4 regions of the Streptomyces sp. NPDC051738 genome follow, and region 2 is predicted to be linked to each of the others. Evidence: riboswitches for the same ligand, from Rfam matches in the RefSeq annotation. Region 2 holds a riboswitch; each other region holds the start of a gene.
The links. Region 2 has a riboswitch for cyclic di-AMP ahead of ACIA8X_RS28625 (transglycosylase family protein). Riboswitches for the same ligand answer to the same signal wherever they lie in the genome.
Positions count from the first base shown of each region.

Region 1: linked by a shared signal. The riboswitch ahead of ACIA8X_RS35930 (transglycosylase SLT domain-containing protein) and the one ahead of ACIA8X_RS28625 (transglycosylase family protein) in region 2 are both predicted to bind cyclic di-AMP.
Region 3: linked by a shared signal. The riboswitch ahead of ACIA8X_RS33995 (M23 family metallopeptidase) and the one ahead of ACIA8X_RS28625 (transglycosylase family protein) in region 2 are both predicted to bind cyclic di-AMP.
Region 4: linked by a shared signal. The riboswitch ahead of ACIA8X_RS14440 (C40 family peptidase) and the one ahead of ACIA8X_RS28625 (transglycosylase family protein) in region 2 are both predicted to bind cyclic di-AMP.

Region 1 is NZ_JBITCM010000020.1:42,152-47,834, forward strand. Features, by position in the region: gene ACIA8X_RS35925 (CocE/NonD family hydrolase) at 1-1,742, shown strand, start outside; cyclic di-AMP (ydaO/yuaA leader) riboswitch at 2,009-2,196, shown strand; gene ACIA8X_RS35930 (transglycosylase SLT domain-containing protein) at 2,202-2,954, shown strand; gene ACIA8X_RS35935 (HAD family hydrolase) at 2,969-3,799, opposite strand; gene ACIA8X_RS35940 (carboxymuconolactone decarboxylase family protein) at 3,968-4,429, opposite strand; gene fahA (fumarylacetoacetase) at 4,635-5,683, shown strand, end outside.
Region 2 is NZ_JBITCM010000013.1:106,606-112,288, forward strand. Features, by position in the region: gene ACIA8X_RS28615 (septum formation initiator family protein) at 1-336, opposite strand, end outside; gene eno (phosphopyruvate hydratase) at 452-1,738, opposite strand; gene ACIA8X_RS28625 (transglycosylase family protein) at 2,083-2,772, opposite strand; cyclic di-AMP (ydaO/yuaA leader) riboswitch at 2,777-2,968, opposite strand; gene ACIA8X_RS28630 (transglycosylase family protein) at 3,164-4,189, opposite strand; gene ACIA8X_RS28635 (cytochrome P450) at 4,357-5,637, opposite strand.
Region 3 is NZ_JBITCM010000017.1:159,992-165,674, reverse strand. Features, by position in the region: gene ACIA8X_RS34005 (M16 family metallopeptidase) at 1-930, shown strand, start outside; gene ACIA8X_RS34000 (M16 family metallopeptidase) at 927-2,315, shown strand; cyclic di-AMP (ydaO/yuaA leader) riboswitch at 2,528-2,691, shown strand; gene ACIA8X_RS33995 (M23 family metallopeptidase) at 2,705-3,490, shown strand; gene ACIA8X_RS33990 (GntR family transcriptional regulator) at 3,686-4,381, shown strand; gene ACIA8X_RS33985 (HPr family phosphocarrier protein) at 4,561-4,842, opposite strand; gene ACIA8X_RS33980 (GNAT family N-acetyltransferase) at 5,021-5,683, shown strand, end outside.
Region 4 is NZ_JBITCM010000005.1:268,654-274,336, forward strand. Features, by position in the region: gene ACIA8X_RS14435 (sugar ABC transporter substrate-binding protein) at 1-377, opposite strand, end outside; gene ACIA8X_RS14440 (C40 family peptidase) at 589-1,911, opposite strand; cyclic di-AMP (ydaO/yuaA leader) riboswitch at 1,968-2,142, opposite strand; gene ACIA8X_RS14445 (NAD-dependent epimerase/dehydratase family protein) at 2,284-3,342, opposite strand; gene ACIA8X_RS14450 (amidohydrolase) at 3,490-5,187, opposite strand; gene ACIA8X_RS14455 (ABC transporter permease) at 5,229-5,683, opposite strand, start outside.

The sequences.
Region 1 (5,683 bases), on a different contig from region 2:
CGACGGAGCTGGCCGACGGGGCCGAGGTCGTCAACTGGCTGGCTGCCCAGCCCTGGTGCAACGGCCGGGTCGGCATGTTCGGCATCTCCTGGGGCGGCTTCAACTCCCTCCAGATCGCGGCCCTCGCACCCGAGCCGCTCAAGGCGATCGTCACCGTCTGCTCCACGGACGATCGCTATGACAACGACGTGCACTACATGGGAGGTTCCGTCCTGGCGGTGGACATGCACGCCTGGGCGTCGACGATGCTCGCCTTCGTCTCCCGGCCGCCGGATCCGCAGTACGTCGGCGAGGCCTGGCGCGACATGTGGCTGGGGCGTCTGGAGTCCGTGGACCCGTTCATCCACACCTGGCTGAACCACCAGACCCGCGACGACTACTGGCGCCACGGCAGCGTCTGCGAGGACTACGGCGCGATCGACGCCGCCGTCCTTGCGGTGGGCGGCTGGCACGACCCGTACCGCGACACGGTCCTGCGCCTCGTGGAGCACCTGCCCACCGACCGTGTCCGCGGCCTGATCGGCCCCTGGTCGCACCAGTACCCCGACCGCGGCCTGCCGCCGGGCCCGGCGATCGGCTTCCTCCAGGAGACGTTGCGCTGGTGGGACCACTGGCTGAAGGGCGAGGACACCGGCGTCATGTCCGAGCCCCTGCTGCGCGCGTACGTCAGCGACTCTCACCGCCCTGCCACGGTGTACGCCGAGCTGCCCGGCCGCTGGGTCGGCGAGCCGGCCTGGCCCTCTCCTCACGTGAGCGGGCTGACGTACGCCTTCCAGGGCGCCCCCGTCCTGGTCCGCTCCCCCATGCATACGGGCCTCGACGCCGGCCGTTTCTTTCCCTTCGGCAACGATGCCGACCTGCCGCCCGACCAGCGGGAGGAGGACGGGCGATCGGCGTGCTTCGAGTTCGAAGTGGGCGAGGAGACCTGGGTGTTGGGGCGGCCGAAGGTGCGGCTGCGGCTGACGTCGGAGGTGCCGCGCGGGCAGGTCGTGGCCCGGCTGTGCGACGTGGCGCCCGACGGCTCCTCGACCCTGGTCACGCGGGGCGTGCTGAACCTGTCGGCCCGCCATGGCCGGGATCGTGCGGTGCCGTGGGAGCCGGGGGCCACCGAGGACGTGACCTTCGAGCTGAACGGCATCGGCCACGTCTTCCCGCCCGGTCACCGCATCCGTCTCGCGGTCTCCTCCGCGTACTGGCCGTGGATCTGGCCCCAGCCCGACTCGTCGGCGGGCTTCACCCTCGAACCGGCGGGGAGCTCCCTGGAACTTCCGGTACGCGCACGTGCGTTGGACGGGACAGCGATCGGCTGCGAGGAAACGGAGATCACCTTCGAGGAACCGGAGCAGGCGGAGCCGCTCGGCGTGAACACCCCCATCACGCTGGACGAACCGCGCCCCGAGCGACTCGTCGTACGGGACGTGGCCAAGGGCGAGTGGCGCCTGGAGGTCGACCCTCGCTACGGCGGCACGCGCGTGTACCCCGACGGTCTGGAGTTCACCGAGGACGCCCTGGAGACGTACACGATCAACGAGGCGGACCCCCTGTCGGCCCGCACCCGCTCGGAGTGGTCAATCCGCCTGCACCGCCCGGAGCTGGCGTGGGACGCCACGGTGCACACGCGCTCGGAGATCAGCTGCGGCAAGGAGCACTTCGTCACCTCCAACGAGGTGATCTGCCTGGAGGGCCAAGAGGTACTTTTCCACCGGACATGGGAGAAACGGACTCCACGGACAGCCGGTTAAAGGCGAGTTGGATTCATTGCCCGATTTGCCGCTCTTGTGGATGCCAGTGAGTTGGGTCACGCACGGGTAGTCGCCCACCCTGCCCGGCAGACCGCGTCCCTCCTTGCGCCAAGCGCAAGTTGAGGCTTGGCAACCGCAAAGGATCAAGTGCCCCATACGCACCAGACCATGGTCAACCGGCACGACAGGGGCCACGGCACTTGTTCCGGGCATGTGCTCTCGCATACGTTCCCGCTCGTCGGGCGGACGCCGAATCCTGCCGCCGCCCGATTCACCCACCGACTCACTCACTCACGCACGGCAGGAGCGGGGGACCCAGGTAAGTCGCCGAACCGGCCGCCTTGATGGCGCACCGGCGCGGCTCGGGGTTAAGTCACGCTGCCACCCGGCGGTGCGACCGGGCACCTCCCCGCCCGAACCCGACAGCTCACCTCGCAGGCGCCGGAGAGGAACAGCGCCATGCCCCGAGGCAAGCACCGCCGCCCCCGTACCAGCCCGCTCACCCGCCACGTCATCGCCGCCGGCACCGGCACCGCCGCCCTCGCCCTCCCGCTCCTGAGCGCGACCACCGCGAGCGCCGCAGAGCCGGCCCAGGCCACCGCCCAGGCCACCGCCCCGGCCAAGGTCGGATCCGTCACGTACACCACGAAAAAGGGCGATTCGCTCTACGGAATCGCGGACCGGTACGACGCCCAGGGCGGCTGGAAGCAGCTCTACAAGGACAACCGCAAGGCCATCGGCGACAACCCCCGGCTGATCCACCCGGGCCTCGACCTGAAGGTCCGCGCGACGAAGAAGGCGAGCACGGCGAGCAACACGGCCGACAAGGCGTCCGCCCCCGCCAAGAAGTCCTCCGTCGCCCAGGCGACCCAGGCCTCCGTGAAGACCTTCCCGAACAACCTCGACGGCTGGATCCGCAACGCGCTGGACATCATGGCGCAAAACGGAATTCCGGGATCGTACGAGGGCATTCACCGCAACATCATGCGTGAGTCCTCCGGCAACCCGTCCGCCATCAACAACTGGGACTCCAACGCCGCCAAGGGCACCCCGTCCAAGGGCCTCCTGCAGGTCATCGACCCGACCTTCGCCTCGTATCACGTGCCGGGGACGGTGTACGACCCCTTCGACCCGGTCGCGAACATCGTGGCCGCGTGCAACTACGCGGCCGCGCGATACGGCTCGATCGACAACGTGAACGGGCCCTACTAGGCAAAGACCTGGGCTTACTGGGCGAAATCGGCCAGGCTGCCCACGAACAGTCGCTCGAGGACGACGGCGATGCCGTCGTCCTCGTTCGACAGGGTGATCTCGTCGGCGACCGCCTTGAGTTCGGGGTGCGCGTTGGCCATGGCGACCCCGCGCGCGGCCCAGTCGAACATGGGGATGTCGTTGGGCATGTCCCCGAAGGCGATGGTCTCGTGCGCGCCGAGGCCGAGATGCTCGGCCGCGAGCGCGAGACCGGTCGCCTTGGTGATGCCGCATGGCTGGAGTTCGACGGTCCCGGGCCCCGACATGGTGACCGTAGCGAGGGAGCCGACCACCGAGCGCGCCGTCGCCGCCAACTCGTCGTCCGAGAGGCTGGGATGGCGCAGCAGCACCTTGCTGATCGGCTCGCACCACAGGTCGTCGCGATGCTGGACGCGTACGGCGGGCAGGGTGGGGTGGGGCATCAGATACCCGGGCTCGATGAGCGTGAGGCCGTCGACGCCGTCCTGGTCGACGGCGGCGTACACCTGCCCCACCTCGGCCTCGATCTTGCCGAGCGCGGTCTCCGCCAACTCCCGGTCCAGGGTGACGGACCACAGCAGACGGTCCGCGCCGGCGTCGTACAACTGCGCGCCCTGTCCGCACACCGCGAGCCCCGTGCTGCCCAGGGCGTCGAGGAGCGGCCGCACTCTGGGCGCCGGCCGCCCTGTCACGACGAGGTGCTGTGCACCGGCCGCCGCCACCAGCGCGAGCGCGTCGATGGACCGGTCCGAGAGCGTGTCGTCGCCTCGGAGCAGCGTCCCGTCCAGGTCAGTGGCGATGAGTGAATATGCGATAGGTGCGGCCATGATCAGAGAATACGGACAGGAGGCCCCGTCGACTCGACGCGAACCGGACGGCTGCTGTGTTCACATGTGTTGACACCTGTTCCGGTTGCGGCTCTGGTTCCGCTTCTGTCTCCGGTCCTTTCCCCCGTTCCGCTTCCGGGTGGCAACTTCCCTCCGCTTGTGGCGATTTCACCCCCACGTGGTGCCTGCGGGCTCCTTGATGGTGGTGTTGATTCGGTTGAACATGTTGGTGACGGCGACGGTGAGGATCAGCGCCGACAGTTCCTTCTCGTCGAAGTGGTCGGCCACTTCGTCCCACAACGCGTCCGGCACCGACTCGTGCGAACGGTCCGCGAGCCTCGTCATCGCCTCGGTCAGCTGCAGCGCGGCCCGCTCGGCGTCGGTGAACCAGGGCGCCTCGCGCCAGGCGGAGACCGAGTCGATCCGATCGTCGCTCACCCCCGCCTTGCGCAGATTGGTCGTGTGACCGTGCACACAGGCGCCGCACCCGTTGATCTGGCTGGCGCGCAGCCCGACGATCTCGGCCAGCTCCTGCGACAGGCCACCCTCCCCGATCGCCTGGAAGAGAGTACCGATCCCCTTCATCCCGCCGGACAGGACGTACGCGGGGTTGGTCATCCGTGCCTGCATGGTTCTCGCCTCCTGGGTGAGTGATTCCGTCCTCACTGCACTGACGAAGCGGAGAAGCCAGGTGTGACCGCACTGCGGCGACCTGGTGATTCGCCGGCTCGGCGACGCGATCTCCGCACTGCCCAAGACACGCGACTCACACGTAACGTGTGGCCCGAACACATGGCAATGGCATACGGAGCGGATGAGAGTGAGGCAGCACCCCATGCCCCCCTTCGATCTCCCCGAGGGCGACCCCTTCGGCACGCACAACCTTCCGTACGGCGTCTTCTCCCTCCCCGGCTCGGACTCCGCGCGCAGGATCGGCGTCCGGCTCGGCGACCACGTCCTCGACGCGGGCAAGGCGGCCTACACGCTCGGCTCGCCGTACGCCCCGCTGCTCGCGCAGGACACCCTGAACCCGCTGCTCGCCGCCGGCCGCACCACCTGGTCGGACGTGCGGCGCGCCCTGACGGCGTGGGTGACGGTGCCGGCGCACCAGGAGGCCATCGCGGACCTCCTCCATCCGCTGTCGTCGGTGACCCTGCACCTCCCCTTCGAGGTCGCTGACTACGTCGACTTCTACGCCTCCGAGAACCACGCCCGGAACGTCGGCCAGATCTTCCGCCCGGACGCCGCGGACTCCCTGACCCCCAACTGGAAGCACCTGCCGATCGGTTACCACGGCCGCTCGGGCACGGTCGTGGTCTCCGACACGTATGTCGTACGGCCCTCCGGCCAGCGCAAGGCCCCCACCGATCCGGCGCCGCTCTTCGGCCCGTCGGTCCGCCTCGACATCGAGGCCGAGGTCGGCTTCGTGGTCGGCGTCCCGTCGGAGATGGGCCGTCCGGTGGCACTGGGCGACTTCCGCGAACACGTCTTCGGCCTGTGCCTGCTCAACGACTGGTCGGCACGCGACATCCAGGCCTGGGAGTACGTCCCCCTCGGCCCGTTCCTCGGCAAGTCCTTCGCCACCTCGGTGTCGGCGTGGATCACCCCGCTCGACGCGCTGGAGGAGGCCCGGGTGGCACCCCCCGAGCGGACGGACCCCCTGCTGCCATACCTGGACGATTCCGACCCCTCAGCGGAACCCGGCGGCTACGACCTGCGCATCTCGGTGGCCATCAACGGCCACGTCGTCTCCGAGCCTCCTTTCTCCACCATGTACTGGACGGCGGCCCAGCAACTGGCCCATATGACCGTGAACGGCGCCTCGTTGCGCACCGGCGACCTGTACGGCTCCGGCACGGTGAGCGGCCCGACGGAAGCCGAACG
Region 2 (5,683 bases):
GTAGTGCAGCCGTTGCCGGATCTGCTGCTCGGCGTACGCGTCGTCCTGCCAGCGTGCCTTGGTGTCGCGCAGCTCCTCGACCCGCCGGGCGGCCTCTTCCTTCTGCCGCTGCGTGTCGGCGATCTCGGCGCGCTGCGAGACGTACTGCCTTATCGGGTAGGCCAGCGCCACGATCATGGAGCAGAGGACCAGCGCGAGCAGTGCGGCGCGTCCGGTGAGCCGGGAACGCCGGGCCTGCCGCTTGGTCTGGGAGCGGTAGACGCGGGCCGCCGTCTGCTCGCCGAGCAACCGGATCCTGGTCGCGGTGGAGAACCGGTCCCGGTCCTTCACGGCCATGTTCCCCGCCTCCCGTTTCACACGCGTACGTCCCCGCACACGGTACGGGACCGAGTACGGGGACGTACGTATGACTGGCTAAGCCTTACCCAGGTGGGGTCAGCGGGTCAGCGGGTCAGCCCTTGAAGCGCGGGAAGGCCGAGCGGCCGGCGTACACCGCCGCGTCGTCGAGGATCTCCTCGATGCGCAGGAGCTGGTTGTACTTGGCGACGCGGTCCGAGCGGGCCGGGGCGCCGGTCTTGATCTGGCCGCAGTTCACCGCGACGGCGAGGTCGGCGATGGTGACGTCCTCGGTCTCGCCGGAGCGGTGGGACATCATGCACTTGAAGCCGTTGCGCTGGGCCATCTCGACGGCGTCCAGGGTCTCGGTCAGCGAACCGATCTGGTTGACCTTGACGAGCAGGGCGTTGGCGGAGCCCTCCTCGATGCCGCGGGCCAGGCGCTCCGGGTTGGTGACGAACAGGTCGTCGCCGACGATCTGGACCTTGTCGCCCAGCTTGTCGGTGATGACCTTCCAGCCGGCCCAGTCGTCCTCGAACAGCGGGTCCTCGATGGAGACGAGCGGGTAGGCCGCCACGAGCTCCTCGTAGTACTCGGTCATCTCGGCGGCCGAGCGGGACTTGCCCTCGAACTCGTACGAGCCGTCCTTGTAGAACTCGGACGCGGCGACGTCGAGCGCGAGCGCGATCTGCTCGCCGGGGACGTAACCGGCCTGCTTGATGGCCTCGATGATGAGGTCGAGCGCGGCGCGGTTGGACTCCAGGTTCGGGGCGAAGCCGCCCTCGTCGCCGAGGCCGGTGGACAGGCCCTTGGTCTTCAGCACCTTCTTGAGGGTGTGGTAGACCTCGGCGCCCCAGCGCAGCGCCTCGGAGAAGGACTCCGCGCCGATCGGGGCGATCATGAACTCCTGGATGTCCACGTTGGAGTCGGCGTGCGAGCCGCCGTTCAGGATGTTCATCATCGGCACCGGCAGCAGGTGCGCGTTCGGGCCGCCCAGGTAGCGGAAGAGGGGGAGGTCGGACGCCTCGGAGGCGGCGTGGGCGACGGCCAGGGAGACGCCGAGGATGGCGTTGGCGCCGAGCGAGCCCTTGTTGTCGGTGGCGTCCAGGTCGAACATCGCCTGGTCGATCAGGCGCTGCTCGGTGGCGTCGTAGCCGACGAGCTCCGGGCCGATCTGCTCGATGACGGCGAGGACGGCCTTCTCGACACCCTTGCCCAGGTAGCGGTTGGGGTCACCGTCGCGGAGCTCGATGGCCTCGAAGGCGCCCGTCGAGGCGCCGGACGGAACGGCGGCACGACCCGTGCTGCCGTCGTCGAGGCCGACCTCGACCTCGACCGTGGGGTTGCCTCGGGAGTCCAGGATTTCCCGGGCTACGACGACGTCGATGGACGGCACGAGCATCTCCTTCTTGGGATGTGACGTGGGTACGCAGACCCCGGAGGGTGCTGCGAGATGAGCCTAACCGGCTCCGGGCGATCGGCCAGCGGTCGACCGCTCCGTGAACAGAACCGATGGCAAATTGTTTCCGAACGGAACAAAAACCCGGGGTGCCGAGTCCGGGGCGCCGAGTCCGGGGTGCCGAGTCGGGGCACTCGACCCGGGCGCACAAAAAACCCCGCCCCGGTGCGTACGGGGGAACACGCACCGGAGCGGGGAACCCGTGGGGGACGGGGGTGACCCTCACGAGGTCTTCACTATGAGGTCCACGGATGTGAGGGCCCTGTGGTTCAGCTACCGACCCGCTGTTACTTCAGGTGCAGCTGCTGGCCCGGGTAGATCAGGTCGGCGTCCTCGACGATGTCCTTGTTCAGCTTGAACAGCTTCTCCCAGCCGCCCTTGACGTCGTGCTCAGCCGCGATCGTGCTGAGGGTGTCACCCTTGACGACCTTGTACTCGCCGTCACCCTTCTTGACCTTCTCGCCGGTCGGGGTGGTGACGGTCTTGGTCGACTTCTTCTCGGCGGCCGGACGCTCGGCGGAGCGGGAGGCCGACTGCTGCTCGGTGGAGCGCGTGGTGGTCTCGCTGCTCTGCGAGGAGCCGCTCGACGAGCCGTTGTACGCGGCGCTCGACAGGCCGGTGCCGCAGTTCGGCCAGGCACCCTTGCCCTGGCCCGCGAGGACCTTCTCGGCTATCTCGATCTGCTGGGCCTTGGTGGCCTGGTCGGCGGTGGAGGCGTACGCGGTGCCGCCGTACGCGGCCCAGGTGGAGGCGGAGAACTGCAGACCGCCGTAGTAGCCGTTGCCGGTGTTGATCGACCAGTTGCCGCCGGCCTCGCACTGGGCGACGGCGTCCCACTCGGAGGCGGTGGCGGCGGAGGCACTGCCGGCCGCCATCAGCGGAGCGGCGACGGCGGCGGCACCGGTGACGCCGACGACGGCGATGGCACGAGCGGCCTTGGACGGACGACGGTGCTTGCCCTTGCTGGAAAACAGCATGGAAGGATCCCCTCACCGACGCCTGCGAGGTGAGCTGTCGGGTTCGGGCCGGTTGAGTTGCCCGGCCGCGTACCGCTGGTGCTGGCACGCGACTTCACCCCAAGCCGACTCCGGCCGTGCGGCCCCGAAGGGCCTCAACTGCCGGACCCGGCACAAACCTTGGGTCCCCCGCTCCTGCCTACGGCGCTTGACGCGACGACTGTTCCCGTACGGCCGCTGGCAGGATTCGGCGTTGCGGCAGCCGGGGCTCGTGGTGACGAGCGATCACGACCGTAGACGCGCAATTCGCGGAATGACAAAGACGATCAGGGCTTCTGAGATCTATCTCTCACTGCTATCAAAACGGACATTCAGGTGCGAAGCGGGGCGCGAACTCCCGCTGCTTTTCACCCTATTCGGCAGGTACTTCCAGGGTCTGACCGGGGAAGATGTGATTCGCGTCAGCACCGATGTCCTGCTGGTTCGCCTGATACAGCGCACGCCACCCGCCGTCGAGGTCAAGGGAGTCGGCGATGGAGGCGAGAGTGTCGCCTGCGCGGACGGTGTACGAGGCGTGGCGGCCGGACGACTTGGCGGTGCCCTCGGCGGCCTCGCTCTCGTCGGCAGTGGCACCGCGATGGCGCCCCGACCCGGTCGCGGCGTCGGCGGTGTCGACAGCGCCGGTGTCGACGAGGCCCCAGGAGCCCGCCGCCGACTCCGAGTTGTCCTGATTGTCGCTTTCGGGTGTGCCCGCAGGGGAGCCGTCGGGCGACTGCGAGGCCTCTGCGTCGGATGACGTATCGGACTCGGCGGAACTGTCGCCCTTAGTGGAAGAAGAGGGCGAAGATGAAGAATCCCGGGAGGATTCGGACGAATCATCGGCGGAGCCGCTCGACGAGCCGGGGGAATTCGAAGCATTGGAGGAGTCGCCGGACGACCCATTGGACTGCGACGAGCCCGACGAATTGGACGAACCGGATGAATCAAGCAATCCGGAGGATCCCGATACCGCGGACGGCGAGTCCTCGTCGACACCGGTGTCGACGTCGGCCGAGCCGGACTCCTTCGTGAGCCCACTGAGCAGTCCGCAGGTGCGCCAGGCGCCGACACCCTGGTCCGCGAGGATCTTCTGGGCCACGGCGATCTGCTGGGAGCGGCTCGCCAGGTTGGGGCTCGACGCGTAGTCGAGGCCGCCGTACTCGTCCCAGTCCTCCTGGGTCAACTGCAGTCCGCCGTAGCGCCCGTCGCCGTCGTCGGCGGCGCTCCAGGAGCCGCCGCTCTCGCATTCGGCCACCTTGTCCCAGACGTTGCCCTCGGCGGCGCTCGCGCCCGTGGCGGCGAGGAGCGGGATGACGACGGCGGAGCCGGTCACTCCGGCCGCGACGAGAAGAGCCGGAGCCTGACGGGGGCGTCGGTGGCGACCGTTCCCGGAGAGCATGCGGGGACCTTTCGCGAGACAACGGTGACCGCGGCGCGCGAAACCTGGGCGCCGTCGTTGATCCGTGAACGTATAGGCAGACGATCACTTGTCACAAGTTAATGCCGCGTAGATCACGTGAAGATCACAGACTTGAGTGCGTGTCACGTTTGCGGTGGTGGACGAACTCACCTAACAGGGGTGAACTCCACCGGAAGCGTACGCAGTCCGCGCATGATGAGACCGCCGCGCCAGCGCAACTCGGCCGGGTCCACGGCGAGTTGCAGATCCGGGAGGCGGGTGAGGAGGGTGGCCAGGGCGGTCTGGCCCTCCAGACGGGCGAGCGGGGCGCCGAGGCAGTAGTGGATGCCGTGGCCGTAGCCGAGGTGCTGGTTGTCGCGGCGGCCCAGGTCGAGGACGTCAGGGTCGGCGAACCGCTCCGGGTCCCGGTCGGCGGCGGCCAGGACGACGAGGACCGGGTCGCCGGGGGCGATGAGCTGCCCACCAATGCTGAGCGGTTCGGTGGCGAAGCGCCAGGTGGCGAGTTCCACGGGGCCGTCGTAGCGGAGGAGTTCCTCCACACCGGTTTCGAGGAGGGCCGTGTCGTGGGCGGCGAGGGAGGTCTGGAGGCGGGCGCGCTGCTCGGGGTGGGTGAGCAGGGCGTAGGTGCCGTTGCCGATGAGGTTGACCGTCGTCTCGAAGCCGGCGAACAGCAGGATGAAGGCCATCGCGGCGGCCTCGTTCTCGGTGAGGTGCTCACCGTGGTCGGAGGCGCGGATGAGGCCGGAGATGAGGTCCTCGCCGGGGGTGGGGGTGTCGGGGAGTGCCTCGCGCTTGCGGTGGATGAGGTCGGCGAGATAGCCGCGCATCTTCTTCACCGACCGCGCGACACCCCCTCTGGGGCCGCCCTGGTGGCGGATCATCATGCCCGCCCAGTCCCGGAAGTCGTCCTGGTCCTCGCGGGGGACGCCGAGCAGGTCGCAGATGGCGTAGATGGGGAGCGGGAACGCGAACTCGTGGATGAGATCGGCGCTCCCCTCGGCGGCGAACCCGTCGATCAGCTGATCGGTGAGCTCCCGCACCCGCGGGGCGAACTCGGCGACCCTGCGGGGCGTGAAGGCCTTGGAGACGAGGCGGCGCAGCCGCGTGTGGTCCGGCGGGTCGATGTTGAGCAGATGCGTCATCAACTCGGCCTTGCGCTCACCGGGGATACCGGTCTTGCCCTTGGCGTGCGCGGGCTCGTCGTGGTGGGCCGGGTTCTTGGACAGACGACCGTCGGCGAGGGCCTGCTTGGCGTCGACGTAGCGGGTGACCAGCCAGGCCTCCACGCCGCTGGGGAGGCGGGTCCTGTGGACGGGGGCGTGTTCGCGGAGCCAGGCGTAGGCGGGGTAGGGGTCCGTCGCGAACTCCCAGGTGAAGAGTTCGGGGGCCTCGGGGGTGGCGCTGGTGGGGGTGGGCTGGTCGGTCACTCCTTGACGGTATCCGGAGGTGTCGTCGTGCTGTGGCCCGGTGGTG
Region 3 (5,683 bases), on a different contig from region 2:
GTCAAGAACGAGCGCCGCCAGCGCTACGACAACGTCCCGTACGGCACCGCCTTCGAGAAGCTGACCGCGCTGTCGTACCCCGACGGACACCCGTACCACCACACGCCGATCGGCTCGATGGCTGACCTGGACGCGGCCAGCCTGGAGGACGCCCGCGCGTTCTTCCGCACCTACTACGCGCCCAACAACGCCGTCCTGTCGATCGTCGGCGACATCGACCCGGAGCAGACGCTCGCCTGGGTCGAGAAGTACTTCGGCACCATCCCGGCCCACGACGGCAAGCCCGAGCCGCGCGACGGCTCGCTGCCCGAGACCATCGGCGAGCAGCTGCGCGAGGTCGTCGAGGAGAACGTCCCCGCGCGCGCGATGATGGCCGCCTACCGGCTCCCGGAGGACGGCACGCGCGACGCCGACGCGGCCGACCTCGCGCTGACGGTCCTCGGCGGCGGCGAGTCCTCGCGCCTCTACAACCGGCTCGTACGCCGCGACCGTACGGCCGTGGCGGCCGGGTTCGGTCTGCTGCGCCTGGCCGGTGCGCCCTCCCTGGGCTGGCTGGACGTGAAGACCTCCGGCGACGTCGAGGTCCCCGTGATCGAGGCGGCCGTCGACGAGGAGCTCGCCCGCTTCGCGGCGGAGGGCCCCACCGCCGAGGAGATGGAGCGCGCGCAGGCCCAGCTGGAGCGCGAGTGGCTGGACCGGCTCGGCACCGTCGCGGGCCGCGCCGACGAACTGTGCCGGTACGCCGTCCTGTTCGGCGACCCGCAGCTTGCGTTCACCGCCGTACAGCGTGTCCTCGACGTCACCGCCGAGGAGGTCAAGGCGGTCGCCAAGGCCCGTCTGCGCCCCGACAACCGCGCGGTGCTCGTGTACGAGCCGACCCAGGCCGAGGACGCCGAGACCACCGACGAGAACGAGGAGTCGGCGCAGTGACCGAGCTCGCCAGCATGGAGTTCCACCCGCAGCCCCAGGCCGGCGAGGCCCGGCCCTGGGCGTTCCCGGCACCCGAGCGCGGCAAGCTGGACAACGGCCTGACGGTCCTGCGCTGCCACCGCCCCGGCCAGCAGGTCGTAGCCGTCGAGGTGCTCCTGGACACGCCCCTGGACGCCGAGCCGAAGGGCCTCGACGGCATCGCCACGATCATGGCGCGTGCCCTCTCCGAGGGCACCGACAAGCACACGGCGGAGGAGTTCGCCGCCGAGCTGGAGCGCTGCGGCGCCACCCTCGACGCGTTCGCCGACCACCCCGGTGTCCGGGTCAGCCTCGAAGTGCCCGTCTCCCGCCTGCCCAAGGCGCTCGGCCTGCTCGCCGATGCCCTCAGGGCACCCGCGTTCGACGATGCCGAGGTCGAGCGCCTGGTGCGCAACCGGCTCGACGAGATCCCGCACGAGATGGCCAACCCCTCGCGCCGCGCCGCCAAGGAGCTCTCCAAGGAGCTGTTCCCGGCGACCTCGCGCATGTCCCGCCCGCGCCAGGGCACCGAGGACACGGTCGCGGGCATCGACTCCGCGGGCGTACGCGCCTTCTACGAGCGGCACGTCCGCCCCGCCACCTCCACCGTGGTGGTCGTCGGCGACCTCACCGGAGTCGACCTCGACGCCCTGCTCGGCGACACCCTCGGCGCCTGGACCGGCTCCCCGGCCGAGCCGCGGCCCGTCCCGCCGGTGACGGCGGACGACACCGGCCGCGTCGTCATCGTGGACCGCCCCGGTTCCGTCCAGACGCAGCTGCTGATCGGCCGGATCGGCCCCGACCGGCACGACCGCGTGTGGCCCGCGCAGGTGCTCGGCACGTACTGCCTCGGCGGCACCCTCACCTCACGCCTGGACAAGGTCCTGCGCGAGGAGAAGGGCTACACCTACGGTGTGCGCGCGTTCGGGCAGGTCATGCGCTCGGCCCCGGACGGCACGGGCGCGGCGATGCTGGCCATCAGCGGCTCCGTCGACACCCCGAACACCGGTCCCGCGCTGCAGGACCTCTGGACGGTGCTGCGGGGCGTCGCAGACGGTGGCCTCACCGACGCCGAGCGGGACTTCGCCGTGCAGAACCTCGTCGGGGTGGCGCCGCTGAAGTACGAGACCGCCGCCTCCGTGGCGAACACGCTGGCCGACCAGGTCGAGCAGCACCTGCCCGACGACTACCAGGCGACGCTGTACCAGCAGCTCGCCGCGACCGGCACCGTCGAGGCCACCGCCGCGGCGGTGAGCGCCTTCCCGGCGGACCGTCTGGTGACGATCCTCGTCGGCGACGCGGCCGAGATCCGGGAGCCCGTCGAGGCCCTCGGCATCGGTGAAGTCACCGTCGTGTCGGCCGAGTAGAGGACCGACACAGCGCCGGCCGACGGCGCGCGCGTAGGGGCCCTGGTGACCGGAGAGTCACCAGGGCTCCCTTATGCCCGAATTGAGGGAGAGGTTGCCTGTCTGGCCTGTGGGATGCGCTACAAAAGCCGCGATCCGTTTGGGGATTGAAAGACGTCCCGCTTAGCGTCTTCCGGGCTGTCCGTCAGGCAGTGCGCCGCGCCCGCGGCACCGGACAGTCATCGCCGAGTCCCCCTACGGCGCGAGCCAGGGGAGCCGGGGACCCACCCGTAGTCCCTGGGGTGAATCGGACGCCCGCGCGTGAGCGAGGGGGCCCGTAGGAGACCTTCCTGCTCCGAACCCGTCAGCTAACCCGGTAGGCGAGAAGGAAGGAAAGGACCAGCCACTTCATGGCGTTCAGCTGCGCCACCGGGACGAGCCGTCCCACCGGGAAGCACCGTCGTCCCAGCCGGATCGAGCGCTCCACCGCCCGTGCGGCGGGAGTCGCCGCTCTCACCGCCACCGGCGTCATAGGCACCCTGGCCGCCCCCGCGCTCGCCGCGGAGCCCGCCGCCGAGCAGACCGGCCTCATCCCCGTCATCAGCGTCGACAACTCGATCGCCGACCAGATCGACGCCCAGGCCGCCGCGCAGGAGCAGGCCGCCCAGGAGGCCGCGGCCCTGAAGAAGGCCGCCCAGGAGGCCGCGCGCAAGAAGGCGGCCGAGAAGGCCGAGAAGGAGCGCGAGGCCAAGGAGCGCGCCGCCCGCGAGGCCGAGCGCAAGCGCCTGCTGTCCTACGTCGCCCCGATCTCGGGCTCGTACGTCTCCACCGGCTACAAGGCCGGCGGTGCCGTCTGGTCCTCCGGCAGCCACACGGGCGTCGACTTCCACGCCGCCAGCGGCACGTCCGTCCACGCGGTCGGCTCCGGCACCGTCGTGGAGGCCGGCTGGGGAGGGTCGTACGGCAACCAGGTCGTGATCAAGATGAACGACGGCACGTACACCCAGTACGGCCACATGTCGTCCCTCGGCGTCTCGGTGGGCCAGACCGTCACCCCGGGCCAGCAGATCGGCCTGTCCGGCGCCACCGGCAACGTCACCGGACCTCATCTGCACTTCGAGGCCCGCACGACGGCGGAGTACGGCTCCGACATCGACCCCGTCTCCTACCTCCGCTCGCACGGCGTGAACCTCTGACGCCTCCCCGACGCGCACTCCGTTCCCCGAAGCCCCGGCTCCCCGAGCCGGGGCTTTCGGCGTTTCGCAACCCCTGCTGTCCAAAAAATATCCATGGATTCCGGCCCGCCGTCGGAAATTCCGGCCGGTTGCAATAGAGTCACTGAACACACGTCATTCGTCGACGTTTCACGGGGATTAAGGCGGAGGTCGGTCATGCGTATTCCGGCGCATTCGGTGTGCACGGCGATCCGGGACGACATCGTCGCCGGTGTCTACGAGCGTGGCGGCCGGCTCACCGAGGAACTCCTCGCGCGCCGCTACGGCGTCTCCCGCGTCCCCGTGCGGGAGGCCCTGCGCACCCTGGAGGCGGAGGGCTTCGTGGTGACCCGGAGGCACGCGGGCGCGTGCGTCGCCGAACCGACCGAGCGGGAGGCCGCCGACCTGCTGGAGATGCGCACCCTCCTGGAGCCGCTCGGCGCCGCCCGGGCCGCCCAGCGGCGCACCGAGGCCCATCTGAAGGTGCTGCGCGGCCTGGTCAGGCTGGGCCAGGAGCGGGCCAGGCGGGGAAACAGCGAGGATCTGCGCTCCCTGGGCGGCTGGTTCCACGAGACGCTGGCCCAGGCCTCCGGCAGCCCCGCGCTGACCTCGACGCTGACCCAGCTGCGCCACAAGATCGCCTGGATGTACGCCGTGGAGTCGTCGGCCAACCCCGCGGAGTCCTGGACCGAGCACGGCGCGATCGTGGACGCGGTGGCGCGCGGCGACAGTGAACGCGCCCGCGCGATCACGGCGCTGCACACCGAGCGCGCGACCTCCGCACACCGGCTGCGGTTCGGCTCCGGCGGTGATCGCGCGGAGCGCGTGAGGAATTCGCAACATCCCGTAAACATGCCGAGCCTGCGGCATTAACAACGGCGCCGTATACAAAGAGGAGATATTCGGAGGCGGGGAATTTCCGCTGCCCTTTTTCAGATGCGCTGCCACCGTTCCGTGAATTCCGTGGGCGCCTGTCCGGAAACAGCGAAGCCGCGTCTGCCGGAAAGGCGGACGCGGCTTCACCGTTTGCTACGGAGACCCGCTCAGGTCATTCAGACCGTCTCGGGCAGCTCCTCGAGGCCCTCGGCGACCAGCTTCGCGAGGCGGTCGAGGGCGGCGTCCGCGCCCTCGGCGTCGGAGGCGAGGACGATCTCCTCGCCGCCCTGGGCACCCAGGCCCAGAACAGCCAGCATGGAGGCCGCGTTGACGGGGTTGCCGTCGGCCTTGGCGATCGTCACCGGGATACCTGCGGCCGTGGCGGCCCGGACGAAGATGGAAGCGGGGCGGGCGTGGAGACCCTCGGCCCAGCCGACGTTGACGCGGCGCTCAGCCATGTGATGCTGCCCTTCACTGTTCAGGGTTGTCTAGACCAGTTTCCCACACCCGTGAAGCATGCCGGGAGGGACGGAACGTCCCTCCTCCGATGGCTGTCGGGTCGCGGCCTCGATCCGACATACGTCCTCCACAGACTGCCTCGCGCCGTTGTCGTACGCGAGCCGTACTCTGGGCCCCATGCAGAGCGCCTCGGACCGGCACGAGTACCCCGCCCACTGGGAAGCCGACGTGGTGCTGCGCGACGGCGGCACCGCGCGCATCCGCCCCATCACCGTTGATGACGCCGAGCGCCTGGTCAGCTTCTACGAGCAGGTGTCGGACGAGTCGAAGTACTACCGCTTCTTCGCGCCCTACCCGCGACTGTCCGCGAAGGACGTCCACCGCTTCACGCACCACGACTTTGTGGACCGGGTGGGACTCGCGGCCACGGTGGGCGGCGAGTTCATCGCCACCGTACGCTACGACCGGATCGGCGCCGACGGAATGCCCGCGTCGGCACCCGCCGACGAGGCCGAGGTCGCCTTCCTCGTCCAGGACGCCCACCAGGGGCGCGGCGTCGCCTCCGCCCTCCTCGAACACATCGGCGCGGTCGCGCGCGAGCGCGACATCCGCCGCTTCGCCGCCGAAGTGCTGCCCGCCAACAGCAAGATGATCAAGGTGTTCACGGACGCCGGGTACACCCAGAAGCGCAGCTTCGAGGACGGCGTCGTCCGCCTGGAGTTCGACCTGGAGCCCACCGACCGCTCGCTCGCCGTGCAGTACGCGCGCGAGCAGCGCGCCGAGGCCCGGTCCGTGCGGCGGCTGCTGGTGCCCGGCTCCGTCGCCGTGATCGGCGCCGGC
Region 4 (5,683 bases), on a different contig from region 2:
GCCTTGGCGACGACGGCCTTCATGGCGCTCGGCTTGGCCGCGGTCAGCGCGATGCCGTCGACCTTCTGGTCGATGGCGTTCTGCACCAGGTTGGCCTGGGTGCCGGCGCTCGGGTCGCTGGAGTAGACGAGCTTGATGTTGTCCTTGGCGGCGGCGGCCTCGGCGCCCTTGCGGATCAGGTCCCAGAAGGTGTCGCCGGGGGCGGCGTGGGTGATCATGGCCACGGTCATCCGGGGCGTGGTGGCCTTGCCCGCCGAGGCGTCGGCGGCGCCCTCCTCGGACTCCTTGCCGCCGGAGCCGCTGGAGCAGCCTGCTGCGAACAGGACGCCGGCCAGGGCGGTGGCGGTCAGAGCGGCGGCTCTGTTGTGTCTGCGCATGTCCCATGCACCTCGCTGTGCTGATCGGGCTGGAGCGCTCCACTAGCGCGCTCTAGTGGCAGGTACTATGCGGCTGCCCGCAGGTGATGTCAATGGGTTTGTCAGGACGTATCGACCAAGGGGCGGAAGGAGACCACCCCGCCCTGCGCAGGCGGGGCGGGGCGGCTGGTGGGCGGGGTGACGCGGGGTGGCTGGTGGGCCGGGCGAAAGCTCAGGCGGGCCGTATCACGCTGTGGATCGCCGACTCCCCGGCGTAGTGGATCGACTCCTCGCGTATGACCCGTCCCGGGCCGGGGGCGTGGATCATCATGCCGTTACCGGAGTAGATGCCGACGTGGCCGGCGTGGAAGAGGACCAGGTCGCCGGGCTCGACGTAGGTGAGGGCGATGCCGCGGCCGGCGGTCGCCTGCTCCTGCGGGGTGCGGGGGAGCGTGATGCCGGCGGCCTTCCAGGCGGCCTGGGTGAGGCCCCCGCTGTCGTAGGCGCCTGGGCCCGTCGTGCCCCAGACGCAGGGCTTGCCGATCTGGGCGAGGGCGAAGTCCAGGGCGCGCACGGCCGGGGTGTCCTGGGGTGCGGTGGCGGTGGTCGCGAGGGTGCCGGCGGGCGGAACTGCCGTGCCGGGCCAGGCCGTTGCGCCCGCCGGGACCGGGGTCAGGTCGGAGGCTCCGAGGTCCTGCAGCGCTTGCCACTGCGTCTCCGGCGAGGGCTGGCCCAGGGGGCTCTCGATCGCCGTGAGTGCCGTGCTCTGCTGCGTGGTGTACGCGGACAGCAGCCCGCGGGCGCGGTCGAGCTTGCGCTGGTTCTGCTCCTTGGTGGTCCGCAGGGAGGAGCGCGGCGGTTCGGCAGTCGGGGCCGGCAGGGCGAGGGCGGTCCCGGTGATCTGACTGCTCTGCATGCTCTGATTACCCAGCGCGCCCTGGGTGGTCCAGCCGGTCTCCGGCGGAGCAGCCTCGGGAGCGGCCGGCAGGGCGGCGATCGGGCCGGCGGTCAGCTCCGCCACGGCAGCCGCTGCGGTGGCCGGAGCCGCCGGCAGCTCGGCGACCGGTGCGGCGGGCAACTCCAGGGCGGCGCGGCCGGACGGCTCCCGCCCCCGGTCGGTGAGGCCCTCCAGCGCACGCTCCGCCGGGCGCGCGGGCCGTACCCCGGTGGGACCGTCCGGCATTCTGTCCCTCGGCAGCACCGCCGGGACGATCGGACCCGCCTTGGAGCGGGCGGCGTCGAACCACTGCCGGGTGACGCTGTCGAGCGCGGGGTCGCTGCGCCCGCTCTCCTCGCCGCGGGTGCTTCGGGCGGCGACGGGCCCGCGTCCGGCATCCGTCGGCCGGTCGGCGCGCTTGCGCGGTCCCGTCGACGCCGCGCGCGTGGCGTTGAAGGTACCCGTGTCGGACTCGGCCTGGTCGTAGAGGGAGCTGACCCTCCGGCTGACCTCCTCGCGGCTCGGTGTCTCGTCCCCCGCGGAGGGGGCGGCGTTGGCCGTCTGGGCGAGCAGTGCCACAGAGGTGAGAGCCGCCGACGCGAGTGCGGAATTGCGCATGCCTGGGAGGCTCAGAGCCCCCGGACGCGCGGTGCGTTCCGGCGCCATGGGCGACGTACTCCTTCCGTGCTCCGCCTACCGGGTTAGCTGACGGGTTCGGGCGATCGGTTCCGGAAGGTGTGCCCTACGGCCCTTGCCCCGAAGGGCGGTTGGGCCGATTCACCCCAAGTTCGGTTGGGTCCCCGGCTCCAGTGGTCCCAGCGGACGCACCGGACTCGGCGGAGGCCGCACGTCCCGACGGGGTTCGCCGGAGGTCGTCGTGCGGCCTAGGCGTAACCTAGCCAACTTGTGTGACTCGCGTGAAGGTTGACGTGTGAAATGTCCGATACGTTTTTGTGACCTTCGACGCTCGGGGCGGCCGGACGGCCGGATTCACTTCGCGGCGCGTTGACTCCGCCACGCCGCGTAGTGATCGAGGACCGTCTGCTCGATCGGGCGGTAGGTGAGGCCGAGTTCGTTCACGCTCCGGCTGTTGTCCACCCGGAAGCGGATGCCGAGGTGCTTCCGGATGTAGTCCTGCGTCAGCCCGAAGGCCGGGCCCAGGACGCGTACGGGCCAGTGCGGGAGCGCGGTGCGCGGGAGGCGGAGGTCGCGGGGGTGGCGGCTGCGGAGGATGCGGGCCATCTCGTGGAACGACGTCATGGTCGGGGCGGCGAGGATGTAACGGCCCTTCGCGTCCGGGTTCTCCGCCGCCGCGATGTGGGCGTGGGCCACGTCGCGCACGTCCACCGTGGTGAAGCTGAAGTCCGGGGCGCCGTAGAAGAAGTAGCCCTTGAACAGCTCCTCCAGCAGGAAGAGGCTGCCGGACTCCGAGGCGGGCGTGAGGGAAGGGCCCAGGATCAGGCCGGGGTTGACCGCCACCATCCGCCAGCGGCCCTGGGCGGCCTCCGCGTCCCAGGCCGCGCGCTCCGCGACCGTCTTGGCGTAGTGGTAGGGGTTGTTCTCCACCGTGCTGGTGGTGTTGAAGTACCGCTCCGACAGCACGGCGTCGTCCATCGCCAGGACGTCGGCGTAGTCACCGAAGATCGCGCCCACGGTCGAGGTGAGGACGAGTTTCTCGACCGTGGGCGTCCGCTCGATGGCCGCCAGCACGTTGCGCGTGCCGAGCAGCGCCGGGTCGACCATGTCCCGGCGACCGTCCTTGATCTTCTCCGGCATACGGAACGGCGACGCCACATGGAACACCACCCGGCAACCGCTCATCGCCTCGTCGAAGGCGCCCTCCTTCAGCAAGTCCGCCTCGAACAGGGACAGTTGACCGGGGTGCGTCTCCTGCAGCTCCCGCAGCGGGCGCATCTTCGCCGTGTCCGCGGTGCTCCGCACGGTGCTGTGGACCTCGTACCCCCGCTCCAGCAGCCGCTTGACCAGATGGCTGCCGACGAACCCGCTGCCACCGGTGACCAGTACGACCCTCGACCCGACTGCGCCCACCGTCACTCCTTCTTCCGCGCGGAAGATCGGTCGATCACGGTAGCGGCGTCACCAATGCACGGCCATGCTTTCGAAAAGGTGGAGCAGAAGGTGGGACAGGCCGAAGGTGGACAGGCCGAAGGTGGAGCAGGCCAGCAGGCGGAGCCCTCAACTCTCGTACACGACCCGTCCGTCGAACACCGTCATGACCACCTCCGCGTCCGTGATCGCGTGCGGATCCAGATCCAGCAGCGGACGGTCCAGGACACAGAGGTCGGCGACCTTGCCGACCTCCACGGACCCCTTCCACTCCTCGGCGAAGTCCTGCCGGGCCGGGTTGATCGTGTACGCCCGCAGCGCCTCGGCCAGCTCCACGCACTGCTCCGGGCCGCTCTGCCGCCCGCTCGCCTTCGACTCCCGCAGCATCATCGCGGCCACGCCCTGCCGCCAGTCGGGCGCGGTGATCGGCGCGTCGGAGCTGGCGCAGACCGCGACCCCGGCCTCGACGGTGGAGCGCACCGGCCACTGGTAGGCGGAGCGTTCGGTGCCGATGACCTCGTCCATCAGGTCGGAGATGGTCCACTTGATGGCCGGGTTCATGTTGACGCCGTAGCCGTGCGCGGCCAGCTTGGCGAGGCTGTCGGCGCCGATGAAGTCGCCGTGGATGACGTAGTGCCGGGCGTCCGGGCGGGGCGAGGCGGCGTTCGCGGCGAGGAAGGCGTCCACGACCGTGTCGATGGCCCGGTCCCCGGTGACGTGCACGCCCAGCTGGAAGCCGGCCTCGTGCGCCAGCCGGATCATCTCGCGCAGTTCGGCGACCTGCAGTGCCGGGGTGGTGCCGTGCACGCACAACGCGCCGTGGCCGCCATCCGCGTACGGCTCGTTCATCCAGGCCGTGCGGTTCGGCGGAACCCCGTCGCCGAAGATCTTCACGCCGATCGCCCGCAACAGACGGGGGTCCGCGGACTCCGGCCGCCGCAGCTCGGCCAGCCCCTTGCGTACGTCGTCCGCCGAGCCGCCCATGGGCGCGGGCAGCAGCAACACACTGACCCGGGCGTCGAGTTGACCGTCCTCGGCGAGTTCGGCGTACGCGGTCCAGTTGTCGGTGCTCAGACCGCCGAACAGGGTCTCCGCGCCGCCGGGGCCGAGGCCCGGCTCGGTGTAGCTGGTGATGCCGCGCGTGTGCAGCTCCCGCACCACCGCCTCGATGGCCTGGCGGCGCCGGCCGACGGTGGGGGAGGGGAGCGCTGCCTGGACGAGCTTCCCGGCCGCCTCCCGCAGGATGCCCGTGGGCTCCCCGTCGGGGTCGACGTCGATGACACCGCCGGGCGGTGGCGTGCTGTTCGCGTCGACCCCGCAGACGCGCAGGGCCGCGCTGTTGACCCACACCATGTGCTGGGAGAAGTCGGTCAGACAGACCGGGTTCTCGGGCGCCACGGCGTCCAGGTCCCGCCGGTGCGGGAAGCGCTGCGGATCCGCCAGACACTCCGCGAGATACCCGGCGTCCCAGCCCAGCCCGACGATCCACTCACCGGGGCGGGATTCCCGCACGGCCCGCTCCACGACCGCGGCGATGTCGGCGATCGTCCCCACCGCCGGATTCCCGACGTCCAGGGCGAAGGGCGGCTTGGCCAGGCCGTACGCGGCCCCGTGCAGATGCGAGTCGTTGATGCCGGGCAGCACGGTCCGGCCGTCGAGCTCGACGACCCGCGTGCCGGGACCGGCCAGCGCACGCATCTCGGCGTCGCTGCCGACGGCGACGATGTCGCGCCCGCGCACGGCCACGCCCTCGGCGACCGTGAAACCGGCGTCGACGGTGAGGACCTGACCGCCGGTCAGGACGAGGGTGGGGGTGCTGTCGCTCACGCGAGGCCTTTCTGCGAGGTGGGGGGGGGAGTCGTTGGTGGTCATCGCGTCTGCCGCGGACCGAAGTAGGCGAGCGCCGCGCCCGCCACCAGGGCCGTTCCCTGCGCCATCTGCTGCCAGAACGTGGGCACGTTCAGCAGCGTGAGGCCGTTCTGCAGACAGCCGAGGAAGAGTACGCCGAGCAGCACTCCGAAGACGGAGCCCGAGCCGCCCGTCAGAGCGACCCCGCCGAGCAGGACGGCGGTCAGCACGGTCAGCTCGAACCCGGCGCCCGAGGTCCCGGCGACGACGCTGTCCAGCACGGATGCCTTGATGGCCCCGGCGAGGGCGGCGGCCACACCCGTGACGACGAACAGGGTGAACGGCGTACGGCGGACGTCGATGCCGGAGAGATGGGCGGCCTCCCGGTTGACGCCGATGGCGAAGACGTGCCGCCCGGCCGGGGTGAGCGCCAGGAACAGCGCGCCCGCCACCAGCACGAGCACCGCGATGAGGA